DNA from 2 places in the Clostridium lapidicellarium genome. Region 1 is predicted to be linked to the other one. Evidence: a T-box and tRNA genes for the amino acid it is inferred to sense, from the RefSeq annotation. Region 1 holds a T-box; the other holds one or more tRNA genes.

Region 1 (8,974 bases):
ATATTGCATCCGGGTATTTCAGAACTTTATCGTAAAATTTTCTAATACCTGATATTTTTACAGATTGTACACTTCTTGATACTCTGTTCAAATTTACACTTCCCGTCTATTTCAAATTTATTTTTTCTTTATTTTTAATATATTTTTATTATACTTTTATATTTTACAATTTTAAATGGATATAGTAAATAGATTATAGAGAGGAGAATAATAATATTGATACAAAAAGTACTGGAATTAAAGAGCATTTCTAAGAAAAGAGGAAAGTTGCGGGTATTAAAAGATATTTCCTTTTCTATAAGTAAAGGTGAAATCTGCGGATTTGTAGGAAAAAATGGTGCTGGGAAGACTACGCTGATCAAAATTATAACGGGTATGTTATTTCCAGATGAAGGTGAAATTATAATAGGAGGAAAGAGTCTTGAAACTGAAAGAGAAGAGGCATTGCAAAATGTGGGCGCTATAGTGGAAACGCCGGAGTTTTACGGATACATGACAGGAAGACAAAATTTAAATTATATAGCAAGTATGCTGGAAAATGTTACAAAAGATAAAATAGAAGATGTTATTAAATATTCTAAATTAGGTGTAAAAATTGATAAAAAAGTGAAGACCTATTCTTTGGGAATGAAGCAGAGGCTGGGCCTTGCCCAAGCTCTTATGGGTGAAATATCTCTTTTAATATTGGATGAACCTACGAATGGTTTGGATCCAATTGGAGTTGTGGAACTTAAAAAAACTATAAAGATTTTAGCTGAAGAGAAAGGGGTATGTGTTTTTATATCCTCACATATTTTAAGCGAAATAGAGAGTATATGTACAAAGGTTATTTTTATAAATGAGGGTAAAATTGTGGGAACCTGTTCTAATTTAAAACAAAATCTAGAAGAAAAATTCATAGAAATGATGGGGGAAAATGATGAATAAGTATATATGGGAGGAAGTAAAAAGAATAATAATTAAAAAGAAAATTTGGATTGTTATTGTTATTATGATTACAATTGGCTTTGGATTGATAAGTATATTGAAGACAAATACCCTAGAAGTACAAATCCAGAAATATAAGGCTCTTCTTGTCAACCAAAAAATGGGCAGGGATAAAGCTAATTCAGAACTCAAAAAAGCTGAATTTTCCAGAGATATAGTGAGTACCCAGAAGGAGATAAAGGATAAGGAAAAACAATTGAATGAAATAAAAAGTTATGATAGATCAAAACTGGATCAGCGGATTCAAAAATTGAAAAAGAAAAATAATCCTGAGAATGAATACAAGCTGCTTCAATTGAAATATGAGAAAAAATACAATATAGGAAAAAGTGAACTTATACCAAAGGGGATGTATTCAGCTATGGAAATTCTGACATATTTTATACCGGTGTTTTTTTTACTTATTCTCATTGTATTTTTATCCGATATAGTGTCAGGAGATTATTCCCCAAATACAATTAAAAATTTGGTTACAAAGCCTATTTCAAGGAAGAAAATCATTGTGTCCAAATTTGCTGCTTCCATGATTTTAAATATAGGTATGTTGATTGCAAGTACCTTAATATTCATATTGGAAGCTGGAATTCATCTGGGTTTTTCAGATTACAGACTGCCTTTTGATGTAGGTGCAAGGTATGTTTTTGACAGTTCTCTTACGTTAAGTCCAATAACTTCACAGATGAAGTATGTGAGTGGAAGCAGATCAATTATTCCACTCTGGAGTGCAATTATCGAATTGCTATTGATTGCAATAATTGTTTCAGCTGCTATTATATCAATAATTTTGCTCATATCGGTTTTCTGCAGAAATTCACTTGTTTCCTCCCTTGTAAGTTTTATACTAATTGGAGGAACAGCTGTCTGGTACCTTTTTGGTTTTGCAGGCAGATATGTTGTATCGGCAAAATACGGAGCTTTTGTAAAATTTCTGCCCATTCCATATATAGTTGATGTAATGGGGGTTTTAAGCGGTGATATTTCTGTGCAGCTTACCAGCACTATAAATGTGTTTTCTGTATTGATGGTCTGTTTGGCATGGACTTCAATTATGCTGTTTTTGAGCAGTTATGTTTTTGGTAAGAGGGATTTTGATTGAAAATACAAAGTGCTATAATTTTAAATTGGGTGATTGTTGTGAAGAAAAATATATTGATAATAGATGATGACAATGACATAAGAAATATGCTTGTGAATTATTTTAAAAAGGAAGATTACTTGGTGTATTATGCTTCTGATGGAGAGAAGGGTCTGCAAATTTTGGAATCCAAGTCAGTTTCTCTGATAATTCTAGATATTATGATGCCAAAGATGGATGGCTATACCATGTTGTCTAAACTCAGAGAATTCTCAAGTGTGCCTGTTATACTTCTCACTGCAAAAGACCAGCAAATGGACAAGATAAGGGGATTTATAGTTGGATGTGATGATTACATAGTAAATCCCTTTGATTTTACAGAACTTTCATTGAGGGTGTTAGCTGTACTCAGAAGATCTAAAGTCAGTAATACCCTGCAGAACCACGTGTTGAAAATTAGGGATATAGAAATAAATACCCTGGAACATACAGTAAAAAAAGATAATAGGGAAATTGTACTTACTCCGAAGGAATATGAGATTTTGTATACACTGGCATCAAATAGGGGTCGGGTATATTCCACCAGAATGCTCTATGAAATAATTTGGAAAGATACCTTTATGGAAAATGACAATACTGTAACCATGCATGTTAAAAATTTAAGGAGAAAACTAGGAGACAGTGTTAAACAGGGAAAATATATAAAAACCATATGGGGAGTGGGCTATAAAATTGAAAAAAATATTTAAACTCAGAAGTGAACTGGTTTTTTCTGCAGTTATTTCGGTAATTGTATCACTTATACTTGCAGTTTTTTTAAGAGAATTTGTTTTGGGTTCTTTTTTAAATAGTTATAATGATACCCCCGAATATATACATAAAAATATGATTACTCCAGTTGAACGGGACTTGAAGAACATGGATATGAATGATCCTGGAGAATTACAGAAATATATGAGTGAAGAATATAGCATGACTTACTATATTTTTGTAGTGAGAAAAGACGGAAAGGTGATAGCTTCAAACAACAGGGAAATTAAAAGTCTAGATAATAATCAGATTGAAAATGGAAAGAAGACATTTGAATTTTTAAATGCCCATAGAGATAATCTGGTTAAAATAACCAGGTGTGATTATGTAAAAGATGGGTACTATTTGTATTACATATATACGGGTTATGGTAAATTGGATAATAGCAATATTGTAGGTATGATGGCAGTTTTAATCTTCATAATTGTATTTTTCATGCTCATATGGAGGCGTATATCTTATATATCCCAAATAAAATCAACGGTTAGAAGTATCGCTGAAGGTGATCTATCCAAAAGAGTTCCTCTTAAATACAAAAATGAACTCAGGGAATTATCCGAAGATGTAAATTACATGGCTTCAAAAATAGAAAGGGAAGAGAAAAACAGAAACGAATTTTTTACTAATATATCCCATGATCTGAGAACTCCTTTGACCACTATACTGGGATATATAGATATGATTAAAAATGGAAAATATGATTCAGAACATGAACTCAATGATTATATAGATATAATGAACAGAAAAGGATTGTATTTAAAAAACATGCTGGATGATTTCTTTGAATATTCAAAATTGGCTTCCAATGACATAATACTGGAAAAACAATATTTGCAGTTAAATGAACTGGCAAGGCAGGTAACCGAAGAAGATGAAGATGAATTTATACGGAAGGGCTTGAAGTTTTCACTCAAATTACCTCAGGAATCTATTGGTATTGAGGTAGATCCCGATCTATTTTTAAGGACAGTAAACAACCTTTTAAGTAATGCACTTAAGTATTCTAAGAATGGTACGACTGTTGAGCTCAAGGCAGGTAGGGAAAAATACAATGATAGTTTTTATTCAGTAGTTTCAGTGTCAAATATTCCTAAAGTTCCAATTGATGATGAAGATATGGAGAATTTTTTTGAGAGATCATACAAGAGGGATTTATCTAGGAAAGAAGAGGGCAGCGGCCTTGGGTTGTCAATTGTAAAAGAAATAGTTAAACTTCATGGTGGGTTTGTAAAGGTGTTTAGAGAAAATAAAAAACTGACATTTAAAATATTTCTACAGATGAAATGTTAAATTTAAGTGAATTGATAATTTGATTTATAGGGTGAAAAGATATAACTTGATTGCTGAATTTCAGTAACTAGGTTATATCTTTTTGGGTTTGGAGGCGCCACCCAGATTTGAACTGGGGATGAAGGTTTTGCAGACCTCTGCCTTACCGCTTGGCTATAGCGCCCTATCTAAAATGGAGCGGAAGACGGGATTTGAACCCGCGACATCCACCTTGGCAAGGTGGCACTCTACCACTGAGTCACTCCCGCATGCTTCAAAATAATGGTGGCCAGACCAGGAATCGAACCAGGGACACGAGGATTTTCAGTCCTCTGCTCTACCGACTGAGCTATCTGGCCCAATGGCGACCCAGAAGGGGTTCGGACCCTCGACCTCCGGCGTGACAGGCCGGCACTCTAACCAACTGAGCCACTGGGCCGTAATCATAATATGGTGGGCACAACAGGGCTCGAACCTGTGACCCCCTGCTTGTAAGGCAGATGCTCTCCCAGCTGAGCTATGCGCCCATAAGCACATTATTACCACGACAATTCATATTATATATTGAGTTCTAGATATTGTCAATACTCTAGGCAAAATTTAAAGTTAAAAAAGTGATTTTAGATTTATCCAATTTTGCAATGTCGATATTTGACAATAGAAATTTGAATATAGATTTTGTTTGGATGCATACTATTTTTGAAGGGAGTGTGAAAGATGCTGCTATTAACAATAGTTTACGATAAAGAAAGAAAAGAGATAATACAGGGAATTCAAGAACTAAAAGAGTATTTCAGACATAAAGGTGTGCTTATTGGAATATATGAAAGTATGGAATCTAATACTCACTTCCTTAAGTTATTTTGTGATAGGGAAATTGATAACAAGCTTAGAAATATATTTAATATGTATATTGCAAATATTATATACAATATAGTGATAGAAGAATTTTGTGAAGAGGATATCTTAGCTTTTTTATCCAATGAATATTTTTTCCTTAAATATGATGAGCTGGAAGAAATCAGGCTGGAGAGCATGAAGGTGCTTGAAGGCGGAATGAAAATTATAGATGAAAATTCAATATCATGTATAAATAAAAGAAATGATATACTGGATAAAATATCTAAGTGCATAAGTGAAAATAATGAAATAAATATAGATGGATTCATAACTTTTAGAATAAAAGAACTTCTGGGTGATCTGGAGAGTATAGTTGACAAAGTAGTGGAAAAATATATGGTAAACAAGGAATACAATGAATTTATAAAACTTTTAAAATATTTTGTAGAAATTCAAGAAAGTAAAATAGATTATTTAAGTATAATAATTGACAATAATGGAAAATATATAATAAAAGATGGAGAGAGGGATATAACAAGAAGTTTTTTTAAGGAATTCACAGAATTAAATCATGACGAAAATATGACTTCGGATTTGGATGACATTTTGATAAGTGCACTTATAACTGCTTCACCCAGTAAAATTGTAATTCACTGTGCTGAGAATTGTAGGAATCCAGAACTTATAAATACTATTGAAAAAGTTTTTACCGGCAGAGTTAAATTTTGCAATAATTGTAGTATATGTGAGTCTATAAAAAATAATTTTAATAGAATTTAATTTTTTTATTGACAGAGTCATTTTAGAATAATATAATAAAGCCAAATAGAAGTAAAAACTGTGAAAGGGAAAAGTAGACGGATCAATTATTTTAAGAGAGAGGAATTGCAAGCTGAAAAATTCCTTAGGTAAAATCTGTTGAAAAACCACCCGGGAGTTGTATACTGAATTTTTATTAAGTATTTCCGCTGGCCAGCGTTAAAGGTTGAGAGAATAGTGTATGAGATCTTTGGCTTTATACTGTTAAGTTGGGTGGAACCGCGGTAATACTCGTCCCATAAGAGGGAGGAGCTTTTTTTTATTCATTTTTATACTTTAACCAAAGATTGGATATTTTTATTTTATTATCAGGTGAATGATGAAATTACTTGAAAAAGGAAATTTTTGAAATCGGAAGATTTATTAAGGAGGAATAAATAATGTTAAGTATAACTCTTATAGACGGTAAAAAAATAGAAGTGGAGAAGGGTCCAAAGGTAATTGATGTGGCCGGAAAATTGAGTACTTCTCTGAAGAAAAAAGCACTTGGAGCTAAATTAAATGGAAAAGTAGTTGAACTCAATCAGCCGATAAATGAGGACTGTAAACTTGAAATCCTAACTTTCGATGATGAAGACGGTAAAAAGATATTGAGGCATACTGCTTCCCATGTGCTTGCTCAGGCCATAAAGAGACTTTATCCGGAAGTTAAACTTGCCATAGGGCCTGCCATAGATTCGGGATTTTACTATGATGTGGATGCAGATTTTTCATTTACACCGGAACTTTTGGTTAAACTTGAAAATGAAATGAACAAGATAGTAAAAGAAAATATTAAATTGGAAAGATTTGAACTTCCGAGAGAAAAAGCTATAGAGTTCATGAAAGACAGAAAAGAACCATATAAAGTACAGTTGATAAAGGATTTGCCGGAGGATGCAGTCATATCTTTTTACAAACAGGGTGATTTTGTAGATCTCTGTGCAGGGCCGCACTTACCTTCTACCGGAAAGATAAAGGCGATAAAACTTCTTTCTATAGCAGGTGCTTATTGGCGTGGGAACGAAAAAAATAAGATGCTGCAGAGGATATATGGAACTGCCTTTGAAAAGAAAAGTGATTTGGAAAACTATTTAAAGATGATGGAAGAGGCTAAAAAGAGAGATCATAGAAAACTGGGCAAAGAATTGGATCTTTTCAGCATGCATGAAGAAGGACCCGGATTCCCGTTTTTCCATCCAAAGGGAATGATAATTAGAAATGAACTTCAGAATTTTTGGAGAAAAATGCATAGAAAAGCCGATTATGATGAGGTAATGACTCCAATTTTATTAAATGAGGAGTTGTGGCATCAATCGGGACATTGGGATCATTATAAGGAAAATATGTATTTTACTAAAATAGACGGCGAAAATTATGCTATAAAGCCTATGAACTGTCCGGGAGCTATACTCATCTATAAAAACAGCATACGTTCTTATAGGGACCTGCCTAAGAGATATGCTGAAATGGGAATTGTGCACAGACATGAGAAGTCAGGGGCACTTCACGGACTTATGAGAGTAAGGTGCTTTACTCAGGATGATGCCCACATATTTGTGGCAAGGGATGACATCACTCATGAAATCACTCAGGTTATAAAACTTATAGATGATTTTTACAAGGTATTTGGATTTGAATATTTTGTTGAACTTTCAACAAGACCTGAAAATTCCATGGGAACTAAGGAAGAATGGGACGCCGCAACTGACGGACTTAAAGATGCACTTAAAGTGTCCGGCCTTGATTATAAGATAAATGAAGGAGATGGGGCTTTTTACGGACCCAAGATAGATTTCCATTTAAAAGACTGTATTGGAAGGACATGGCAATGTGGAACAGTGCAGTTGGATTTCCAGATGCCGGAGAAATTTGATCTAACTTATATAGGGGCGGATGGAGAAAAACACAGACCGGTTATGGTACACAGAACTGTATTTGGTTCCATAGAGAGATTTATAGGAATACTCATAGAGCACTATGCAGGAGCATTTCCAGCTTGGCTTGCACCGGTACAGGTAGAAGTCATGGATATTACAGATGATCAGAAGGACTATGCAGATAAGATAATCAAGGAGCTTAAGGATGAGGATATAAGAGTGGAAGCTGATCTCAGAAATGAGAAGATAGGCTATAAAATAAGAGAAGCCCAGATGCAGAAAGTACCTTATATGATTATTTTGGGAGATAGAGAAGTGAAGGAAAAGGGTATATCTGTGAGAAGTAGAAAAAATGGAGATTTGGGTTCCATGTCACTGGATGATTTTATAGCGAAACTTAAAGAGGAAATTTCTCAAAAAGTGAGTGATGTATAAGATTGGAAGAATTTGATGTTGACTTGCAGTGACAAAAATAGTATAATATAGTTCGTTAAGTAGAAACCAGCCGTTTCTCACCTTACGGCATGGCCAGTAAGGTTTGTGAAAGCTTTTTATGAATTTTTATTTCATGTATGTAGAGGACGGCAGAAGCCGTCCTTTTTTATTTTAATGTTTTTGTTTAATTCACTTAGGAGGTGAAGAATATAAAGAAAGGTTTTCTTTTAAATGATAAAATAACTGCAAAAAAAGTAAGAGTTGTTTCCAATAACGGAGGTAATAAGGATGAGATTGTGCCTTTAGAAAAGGCTTTGAAACTTGCGGAAGAGCAAAATTTGGATTTGGTTTTGATATCTCCGAGGGCGAATCCCCCTGTTTGTAAAATAATGAATTATGGGAAATTTATCTATGAACAATCCAAGAAGGAGAAAAAGGCTAGGAAAAAACAAAAAGTTATAAATATAAAAGAAGTAAGACTCAGTCCTACTATTGAAGAACATGACATCGACATTAAAGCGAAAAATGCAAAGAAGTTTTTGCTTACTGGAGATAAGGTCAAGGTTACTGTAAGGTTTAGAGGTAGAGAAGCCGGTCATTCTTTCATGGGTAGAAAGATTTTGAATAATTTTTATTCCAAACTTGAAGATGTCAGCTTAATAGAGAAACAACCAAAACTTGAAGGCAGAAACATGACTATGACATTGTGGACAAAGAAAAATAATTGAAGGGAGGAAATTGTTATGCCAAAAATGAAGACAAAAAGAAGTGCGGCAAAGAGATTTAAGGTTACAGGAACAGGTAAGTTAAAGAGGGCAAAAGCTTATAAAAGTCATATATTGACTAAAAAAAGCACAAAAACTAAAAGAAATCTTAGAAA
Region 2 (8,974 bases), on a different contig from region 1:
TTATCTGTCCAAAAGTTTGAAATCCATTTATTATGTTTATGATGAGTACAAAAAAAAGAGTTGGCGAAAGACATGGCAATATTACATTCTTTAATTTTTGGAAATAATTTGCGCCGTCTATGGATGCACTTTCTACTAATTCCTTCGGTATATTCTGGAGACCGGAAATTATAAAAATAAAATTTATACATGCATTTAACCATATGCCCACTATGGATACAGCAATAAATCCCCAGAACGGGCTTGTAAGCCATCCTATATTCTTTTTCAAGATAAAATTTACAAGACCTATACTTGGATTAAACAAAAGCATCCATATTATTGCAGCGGAGGCAGAAGATACTGCCATAGGCAGGGCATACATTGTACTGAAAATTCCCTTGAATTTCAACCTATTGTTACATAATAATGCCAGTACAAGTCCAATGAGTATAGCTGGAATTGTAGTTACAACCACGTATTTAAAAGTCACAACCACGCTATTTATAAAAGAGGGATCCTTAAATAAATCAACATAATTAGAAAGTCCGGCAAAAGAACTAGGTTCTCCCTGGGCATTTGTATTAAATAAACTCAAATATATGGTTTTAAAAAACGGGAAATAGGTAAATCCTAAAAATATTATTATACACGGAATAATATATAGGTAAGGCTCTAAAACATCTATGATTTTTTTATTTTCAGCTGCCTTATCTTGAACCAAAGAAACTTGCTTCGACGCTTTTTCCATCTGATTACCTCCACTAATTTTACTTACAGATATTATAATATCCCACCAATATTAATGTAGATTTATATTGGTGTTAAAAATATTTAACATATTAGTTTGGAAATAATCACAGTTAAAAAATAAAATCATCAGTTTAGCACACAGAAGCCCAAATACTGCCCCTGATATTATATCCGTAGGATAATGGACACAAAGATACAATCTTGAAAATGCTATTAAAGATGCTATTAATAAAAATATCATTTTATATTCACTGAACTGAGCCGATAAAACACCCGCCACTGCAAAAGAAGAAAAGGTATGGCCTGATGGAAAAGAATAAGAAATGGGTTTCGAAATTAAAAGTTGAACATTATTTTTACAATTGCAGGGTCTTACCCTTCTAACTACATGTTTAACTATTCCTTCTCCAAATATAGTACTTACAATCAAAGTCATCAACACCGCAATTCCCGTTAATTTATAACCTCTATAAAATATCAAGTACAAAGCTATTGCAATCCAAAGTGTACCTCCATTTCCCAAAGCTGTAATAAATGTCATGATTTTATCCATGATTGGTCTGCGCATATTATCCTGCACAAATTCCAAAATAAAATCATCAAACTTCTTTATCAAAAGTACCACCTTCTACATTGGTTTTTATTATTCCAACTTTATTCTATATGCTCAATATTACTAAAAGATTAATAATACATTAAAAACTCTTAATAATTTATGATTTTAACTAGAAAAATAGGGCGTCGTAAACAACCAACGCCTTATTTATACAGTATACTTTAAAGGGAAAAGTACTACAATATTATAGTGACTTATGGAGGTTGCACTTAAATTTACCGTGCCCTGCAACCGCAGACACCTCTTGGTAATTACCATTAATTTCTTAATACTTTTCTATGTTCAAATACATCATTTTCATTTTCTCTAAGATATTTCCTTAGGACACTTTCTATTATATATGGTATTTGTTACGCCTTAATGTCATAATTATAAACTATTTGTAAACAATAAAAAGTATCTATTTGGCTTTTTTTATCTTTTGATTGCCATTTAATGCACTTTTAGCAATAGCATCCACTTCTTCATTAAATTTATCACCGGAATGAGCCTGCACTTTTTCAAAAGATATATGTATTTTATTTTTATACCTCGACATAAATTCAATATACTTTTTTACAGTATTATTTTTTGCCTTCCATTCTCCTGTAACCCATTTTGAAATGCCCCGATAATCATGCCTTATTATAGCTTTTTTATATCCGCTGTCACTTAAAAACTTAATAACATGCATGGCACCCTGCAATTCTCCTGCCACATTTCTTATCTTCAGTGCATCTGCCTCATTACCATACCCTGAATTCCTAATTTCATCACCATTGGGCATTAATATAATATATCCAAAGGAATACCTTTTTACAGCATCCGAATAACTTCCATCAATATATGCAATTGGTGTATTAAGTTTAATAGCTGTGTTTTTATGTACATCCCCTATATCTTTATTATCCATATATGCTCTGGCATCTTCTATATTTCCAAATGACTTGTATTCAGCATCACTGTATCCGTTAATACTGTGCTGGCACTCAACCCAATTTTCAAAAATTCCAGTACTGTACCCTTTTTTTACCGCATAATATTTTTTCTTAGACATTTTTATAATTCCTTTCTCCGGTGAACATCAATTTTACCCGAACACTGCCATTGCTAAGAATCACTTGATCAAGAATAATTTACATTAAATAATATCCATATACTTTATTTTCTATATTAATTATTATATTCCTGCTAATTTCTGTGAAAAATATAATTCTGCCAACAAAAGTGCCAACACATAAGAACATATAATATTAATAATTTTTAATAATCAATTCGTTATATTTATAATCTTTATTCTTATACTATCCAACAAGATTATGATTTCTCTGAACTTTATCTATATTAAAATTCCTATACAAATTTCTAATAAAATCGCAGTCATTCTCCTATTTTTGTCTATATATTTTATATATAATCATTTGTAAAATATCATAAATAAATCATTAATTCTTTCTTCAATATCCTGTGAAACAATACCTGTTCCGCCGATTAGCTGTAAATCGGTATTTGTTGTAGCATTATCTTTAATATATTTTATAGCATTGGAAGTTGCTGTAGAATTGTCACTATCGACTAATACAAGTGGTGCTGAATACTTCCCAGCTACAGCTGAAGCTACCAGTGCATCCGCAAACATATCATCCGAATTTGCTGGGCTGGCATTTGCAATATACATTTTATTATCAGATTTCAAATCATTTTTGAAATAATTCAATACTTTCAGGTTAGTATCAAATCTGGTTGATCCACCACTTACCCTTGAATTTCCCCTAAGAGCGTCATAAGTATAATCATTTATTACATTCTTAGTTCCCACAATTGTTGCATCTGAATTATTTTCTCTTATAAAATCAATTACCGGTTGAGTTGCAGACTGGTCGTTGCTTACCAGTAACAATATCTGTCCTTTCGCAGCTGCTACTGGTGCTACTGAAATGGCATCCGAGAACCCTTCCCCTCCTACAACCATTACATTACTGGGGTCAACTCCCAATTTAACCAGTTCATCAGCTACCTTAGCATTTGTCTCGTATCTTGTAGTTCCACCTAATTCTGCCAGAGTATAATTATCTTTAAGATCATTTCTTATGTTTTGAGAAATTGAAGCCATTCCACCAATAATATATACGTTCTTAGATTTCAATGTATCAAGTGCCTTCTTAGCATCTGGGCTCAGTGTGTCAGGTGTAGTCAAAAGTATTGCTGCACCCAATTTCTTGGCTAATGCTGAAGCACTGACTGCATCTGCATATTGTTCTCCAGATATTAACACTACATCATCACTCCCATCAGGCCAATTTGTCATTGCAACCTGTGCGGCTGTTGCATACTATTAGCACCACCTACTCTGGTTATCCTCCCTTGAGCTGCTTTAACTGATCCACCTGATAAAGCTGTAGTTAGAATCAAAGACATAAATGTAATCCCAATAATTGTTTTTATTCCTTTCTTGTATATATAGCAAACATCATCTCCCCATTAAAATCTTTTAAATTAATTATATACCTATCTATCAGAATATATTTTATAATCAGGTAAATTTATGTAAAAAAATCACTCACTCATTTACCATACTTTAAGTAGTAAACAAGTGAGTGATTTTCGCATTTCAATATTTCAAAATGCCTGCAAATTCTTCATATATCCTCTTTTGGTGCTCCCAGCAGGAGTCGAACCTGTGACCTACTGATTACGAATCAGTTGCTCTACCTACTGAGCTATAGGAGCAAAAACACAATACTATTTTAATACAAATCACAACTATAATCAAATACAATTTACTTTATTGCAATATTATTTCTACAAATATTGCTGAAACAATCAAGTGAATTCCAGTTCTAGATGAAATTCACTTGATCAAATAAGTTTTATTAAATCATTCCTGATGAATCACATCGAGATTTCCAAACTTGCTGAATTGACCCATCCATGCCAGTTTTATTGTACCTGTAGGGCCATTTCTCTGTTTGGCAATAATACATTCTGCTATATTTTTGTCCTCCGTTTCTTTATTGTAGTATTCATCTCTATATAAAAACATAACTATATCTGCATCTTGTTCTATAGAACCGGATTCTCTCAAATCGGAAAGCATAGGCCTATGATCTGTCCTCGCCTCCGGAGCACGCGACAATTGAGATACGGCAATAACAGGGCACTGCATTTCTTTGGCAAGTGCCTTTATGGATCTTGATATCTCCGATACTTCCTGCTGTCTATTTTCCGAACTTTTTCCTCCGCTCATGAGTTGAAGATAATCCACGATTATAATATCTATACCCTCTTCCATTTTGAGCCTTCTGCATTTGGATCTCATTTCCATAATCGATATTCCTGCCGTATCATCTATAAAGATTTTCGAAGCAGCTAATGGTCCTGAAGCTCTGGCAATATTTTCCCAGTCCTTATCTTCCAGGTTTCCGGTTCTAAGCTTTAACATATCTATATGAGCTTCTGAACACAACAATTTATATGCCAATTGTTCCTTTGACATTTCAAGGGAAAATACGGCCACCTTTTTCCCCTCCCTTAAAGCTGCATATTCTGCTATATTAAGTGCAAAAGTCGTTTTACCCATGGAAGGTCTTGCTGCCACTAAAACCATATCCCCCTTTTGAAATCCAGAAGTCTTTGCATCTAATTCTCTGAATCCTGAAGCTATCCCTGTAGTTTCTCCCTTATTGTTAAATAATCTTTCTATTTCCAAAAATCCTCTTTCAAGTACTACATTCATGGGTTCAAAATCTGATGCTTTCATATCCCTCGATAGATCAAATATGGACTTTTCAGCCATATCGATGTTTTTTTCTACATCATTTTGATTATTATAGCATTCCTCAATTATTTTTGTAGAGGCTCTGATAAGTTTTCTGAGGGTGGATTTATCTTTTATAATTTTTATATAAGATTGTAAATTTGCTGTAGACACGACAGAGCCGCTCAATTCACTTATATAAGTTACTCCGCCGGCAGCTTCAAGTTTGGATTTTGATTTTAAATCCTCAGTCAACGTTATAATATCTACGGCAACATCTTTCTTGTACAGATCAAGTATGGATTCAAATATAACTTTATGAGAATCTTTATAAAAATCTTCAGCTTTTAAAACCTGCATTGATTCAACTATAGCGTTTTTATCAATAAGCATTGAACCAATTATACTCTGCTCGGCCTCTATATTATGAGGTATATTTCTAAAAGGTACATCCATGGGAACTTCACTCCTAAGGTTTTCAATAGTCAACAAAATTTACTAAGATTTATAATACCTACTTAAAGACCATATCCATAAGTTCTTCAACATTGGATATAGAGCGTATTTCAACATCCTCTACACTATTAGATAGATCTCTTAAATTTTCTTCAGGTATCAACACGGTCTTTATTCCCTTTCTCTTTGCCCCATAAATTTTTTCAAAAATACCGCCTACGGGTTTAATGTTACCTCTTAAAGAAATTTCCCCCGTTACAGCTATATCCTGTCTTAAAGGTTTATTTAAAAGGGCACTTATTATACATACCGTAATAGCAGCTCCTGCTGAAGGTCCGTCTATTTTCCCTCCTCCTATTACATTCACATGGATATCATAATCGCCTATATCTTTATCAGTAATCTTTCTTATAACTGAAGCTGCATTAAACACCGAATCTTTAGCCATGCTGCCTGCCGTATCATTGAATCTTACAACTCCCTTTCCACTCTCCTTGGCTTTAAACACTACTGACTCTATTTCTACAGTAGAGCCAATATAGCCCAATACACCTAGTCCATAAATATGTCCTACTTCATATTTTCTTTTTGGAATAGTTTCCTCAAATGGTACAAGTCTACTTATGGATATGATCCTCTGCAAATCTTTAACTGAAATATAGACCCTATCTCCTAAATTGTCAATTTTATTGCTATAAAGTGCGTACCCATAAGCATCGGATAATATGTTAACGGCTTTTCTTCCCTCTATAGTATATTTACTTATTAGTTGGGATACTCCATCTTCAATTTCTATATGAAGTCTTTCAGCTGCATTTTCCACTATTTTTTGTATACTTCTAGTAGAAAGCGGTTCAAAATAAACTTCCGTACACCTGGATCTAAGAGCAGGATTTATTTCACTTGGATCCCGTGTAGTAGCCCCTATAAGTAAAAAATTTGCCGGAGCCCCTTTTTTAAATAAATATCTTATATATTTCGGGATATTTTCATCATCAGGATCATAATATGAAGATGAAAACTGAACTCTTTTATCTTCCAGTACTTTTAGAAGTTTGTTCTGAAGCATTTCATCCAGCTCACCTATCTCATCAATAAAAAGTACTCCTCCATGTGCTTCTGTAACAAGTCCCAATTTCGGTTCCGGTATTCCAGTCTCTGCTAAATCCCTCTTTGTTCCCTGATAAATAGGATCATGCACAGAACCCAGAAGAGGATCTGTAATTTCTCTCGGGTCCCATCTCAATGTGCTTCCATCTACTTCTACAAATTTGGCATCACTGCCAAATGGAGTGAATTTAAGTTTTTTAGCTTCTTCAAGTGCAATTCTGGCAGCTGTAGTTTTACCCACTCCTGGAGGTCCGTATAAAATTATATGCTGCGGATACGGTGATGCAATTTTTGAAATCATCGATTTTATAGCCCTTTCCTGGCCTACAATCTCTTTAAAATTTTCAGGCCTCAAAAGTTCCTGTATATTTTTCCCGAAAGTTTTGGAATCCATTATTTCAAGCTCCGCATATTTTTTTAAAGTTTTTGCATTTTCACAGCCCTTTTGCTTTTTTATAATATTAAGTCTTATATCATCCATATATTTATCTTGGCGTTCTATAAGATTTTTTTCCACTTCTTTTTCAATACTATTTTTAACATATCTCTCCGCCAAAATTTCTGCAATCCAATTATTAGTATTCTCTAAAGCATTCTGTGCCTCTGATTCATCAGGTATAATTTCCAGGCCTTTTCCATCGCTCACTATTTTATTTAAGGCATATAGTCTTTCCAATACATTTTTACTATTCACATAGTTTTCAAGTTTATATTTTGTTATTCTAGATTTTATAGTACCCTTATCCATCATTTTCTTTAATAAATTGTTCAAAACATTTACTTGAGAATCCAACGGTACAGAATTATTAGATTTTTTATTTAATCCATCTACAAATTGCAGCTTCACAAATTTTCCTCCTTACTTTTCATCAATGACAACTTTTATTTTGGTAGATATTTCAGGATACAATTTAATCTCGACATAATATATGCCAAGCTGTCTTATATTGTTTACCAATATTTTTTTCTTATCTACATTTACATTGAATTTCCTTTTGAGTTCATCCGAGATATCTTTACCCGTTATCGAACCAAACAGTCTTCCATTTTCCCCTGATTTTACATCAAGTTTTATTTCTTTTCCCCTTAAGTTTTCTGCAAGCTTCTGTGCCTTTTCTATTTCTGAAATTTTTTGTTTTCTTTCTGCTTCTTTTCTATTATTCCATATATGAAGATTTACATCATTTGCCTCCTCAGCAAATCCTCTAGGTATTAAATAATTTCTAGCGTATCCATCTGAAGTTTTTACCACTTCCCCCTTTTTACCTAAGGATTTTACATTTTTCAGTAATATAACTTTCATTTAATCTTCACTCTCCTCAAAGTATTTTTTTATAACAATTTTTAATTTTTCCAGTGCCTCATCCACAGTCACATTTTTTAGCTTTGCCCCAGCCATAGTCATATGCCCCCCGCCTCCCAAAGCTTCAAGTATAAGCTGTACATTTATATCGCCCAAGGATCTTCCACTTATATAAACTTCATCTCTTATTTTAACAAAAACAAAGGAGGCTTGAATACCAGTAATATTTAGCAGTTCATCTGCCGCTTTGGCAGCTAGCAATATATTTCCCATTTTTTCAGGACATACTGCTATGGCAATGTTATTACATATTTTCGCCGACTTTATAATCTCGGCTTTTTTTAGATAAGTGCTTAAATCATTTGAAAAAAATTTTTTCACATCTATAGTATCTGCTCCCAATCTTCTTAAAAAGGATGCAGCTTCAAAAGTCCTTACACCAGTTTTAAAATAAAAATTTTTCGTATCAACACATATCCCTGCGAGTAGGGCTTCTGCTTCTATAGTTTTTATTTTAGGGTTTTCCACCATATAAGGTATCATCTCGGTAATAAGTTCAGAAGTAGAGGAAGCATAGGGTTCAATATAATTTAAAATAGAATCTTCAATAAAATCCGGTGGTTTCCTGTGATGGTCAATTACAGCCTTTCTATTAAATTTTTTTACTAAATCCATATTTTGTACATATCCTTCACTGTAAACATCCACTATTATAAGAAGACTATTCCCATTTATCTTATCCTTACAATTCTGACTATGTAAAAAAACATCTTGATACTCTTTTTCTTTTTTTATTTCACAAAGTATAGGCCTTATACTTTCATTGACATTGTCCAATACTATGAAACATTTCTTACCCAATTGAGCTATCACACTATGAAGTCCTACTGAAGAACCTAGACAATCTATGTCAGGATTGACATGACCCATTATAAACACATTACTGCTATCTTTTATTATATCTACAAGTGCCTGTGCTATTACCCTAGCTTTCACTTTAGTCCTTTTTTCAACTTCTTTA

What was found. The T-box of region 1 lies ahead of thrS (threonine--tRNA ligase). A T-box ahead of a tRNA ligase gene usually reads a tRNA of that ligase, here a tRNA-Thr.
Region 2: it encodes a tRNA-Thr, which carries the amino acid that the T-box ahead of thrS (threonine--tRNA ligase) is inferred to sense. The anticodon was not compared.

Annotation. Positions count from the first base shown of each region.
Region 1 is NZ_JBGFFE010000008.1:10,352-19,325, forward strand. It holds gene AB8S09_RS07310 (pyridoxal phosphate-dependent aminotransferase) at 1-91, opposite strand, end outside; partial or broken gene AB8S09_RS07315 (ABC transporter ATP-binding protein) at 217-855, shown strand; gene AB8S09_RS07320 (DUF2705 family protein) at 920-2,083, shown strand; gene AB8S09_RS07325 (response regulator transcription factor) at 2,122-2,811, shown strand; gene AB8S09_RS07330 (HAMP domain-containing sensor histidine kinase) at 2,795-4,162, shown strand; tRNA gene AB8S09_RS07335 (tRNA-Cys) at 4,252-4,325, opposite strand; tRNA gene AB8S09_RS07340 (tRNA-Gly) at 4,336-4,410, opposite strand; tRNA gene AB8S09_RS07345 (tRNA-Phe) at 4,425-4,500, opposite strand; tRNA gene AB8S09_RS07350 (tRNA-Asp) at 4,504-4,580, opposite strand; tRNA gene AB8S09_RS07355 (tRNA-Val) at 4,593-4,668, opposite strand; gene ytxC (putative sporulation protein YtxC) at 4,859-5,761, shown strand; T-box leader at 5,813-6,042, shown strand; gene thrS (threonine--tRNA ligase) at 6,181-8,094, shown strand; ribosomal protein L20 leader region at 8,146-8,268, shown strand; gene infC (translation initiation factor IF-3) at 8,295-8,822, shown strand; gene rpmI (50S ribosomal protein L35) at 8,838-8,974, shown strand, end outside.
Region 2 is NZ_JBGFFE010000006.1:90,062-99,035, forward strand. It holds gene AB8S09_RS06320 (carbohydrate ABC transporter permease) at 1-730, opposite strand, end outside; gene AB8S09_RS06325 (phosphatase PAP2 family protein) at 782-1,357, opposite strand; gene AB8S09_RS06330 (ribonuclease H1 domain-containing protein) at 1,749-2,384, opposite strand; gene AB8S09_RS06335 (cell wall-binding repeat-containing protein) at 2,745-3,635, opposite strand; tRNA gene AB8S09_RS06340 (tRNA-Thr) at 3,982-4,057, opposite strand; gene AB8S09_RS06345 (replicative DNA helicase) at 4,206-5,540, opposite strand; gene lonC (Lon family ATP-dependent protease) at 5,599-7,497, opposite strand; gene rplI (50S ribosomal protein L9) at 7,510-7,953, opposite strand; gene AB8S09_RS06360 (DHH family phosphoesterase) at 7,954-8,974, opposite strand, start outside.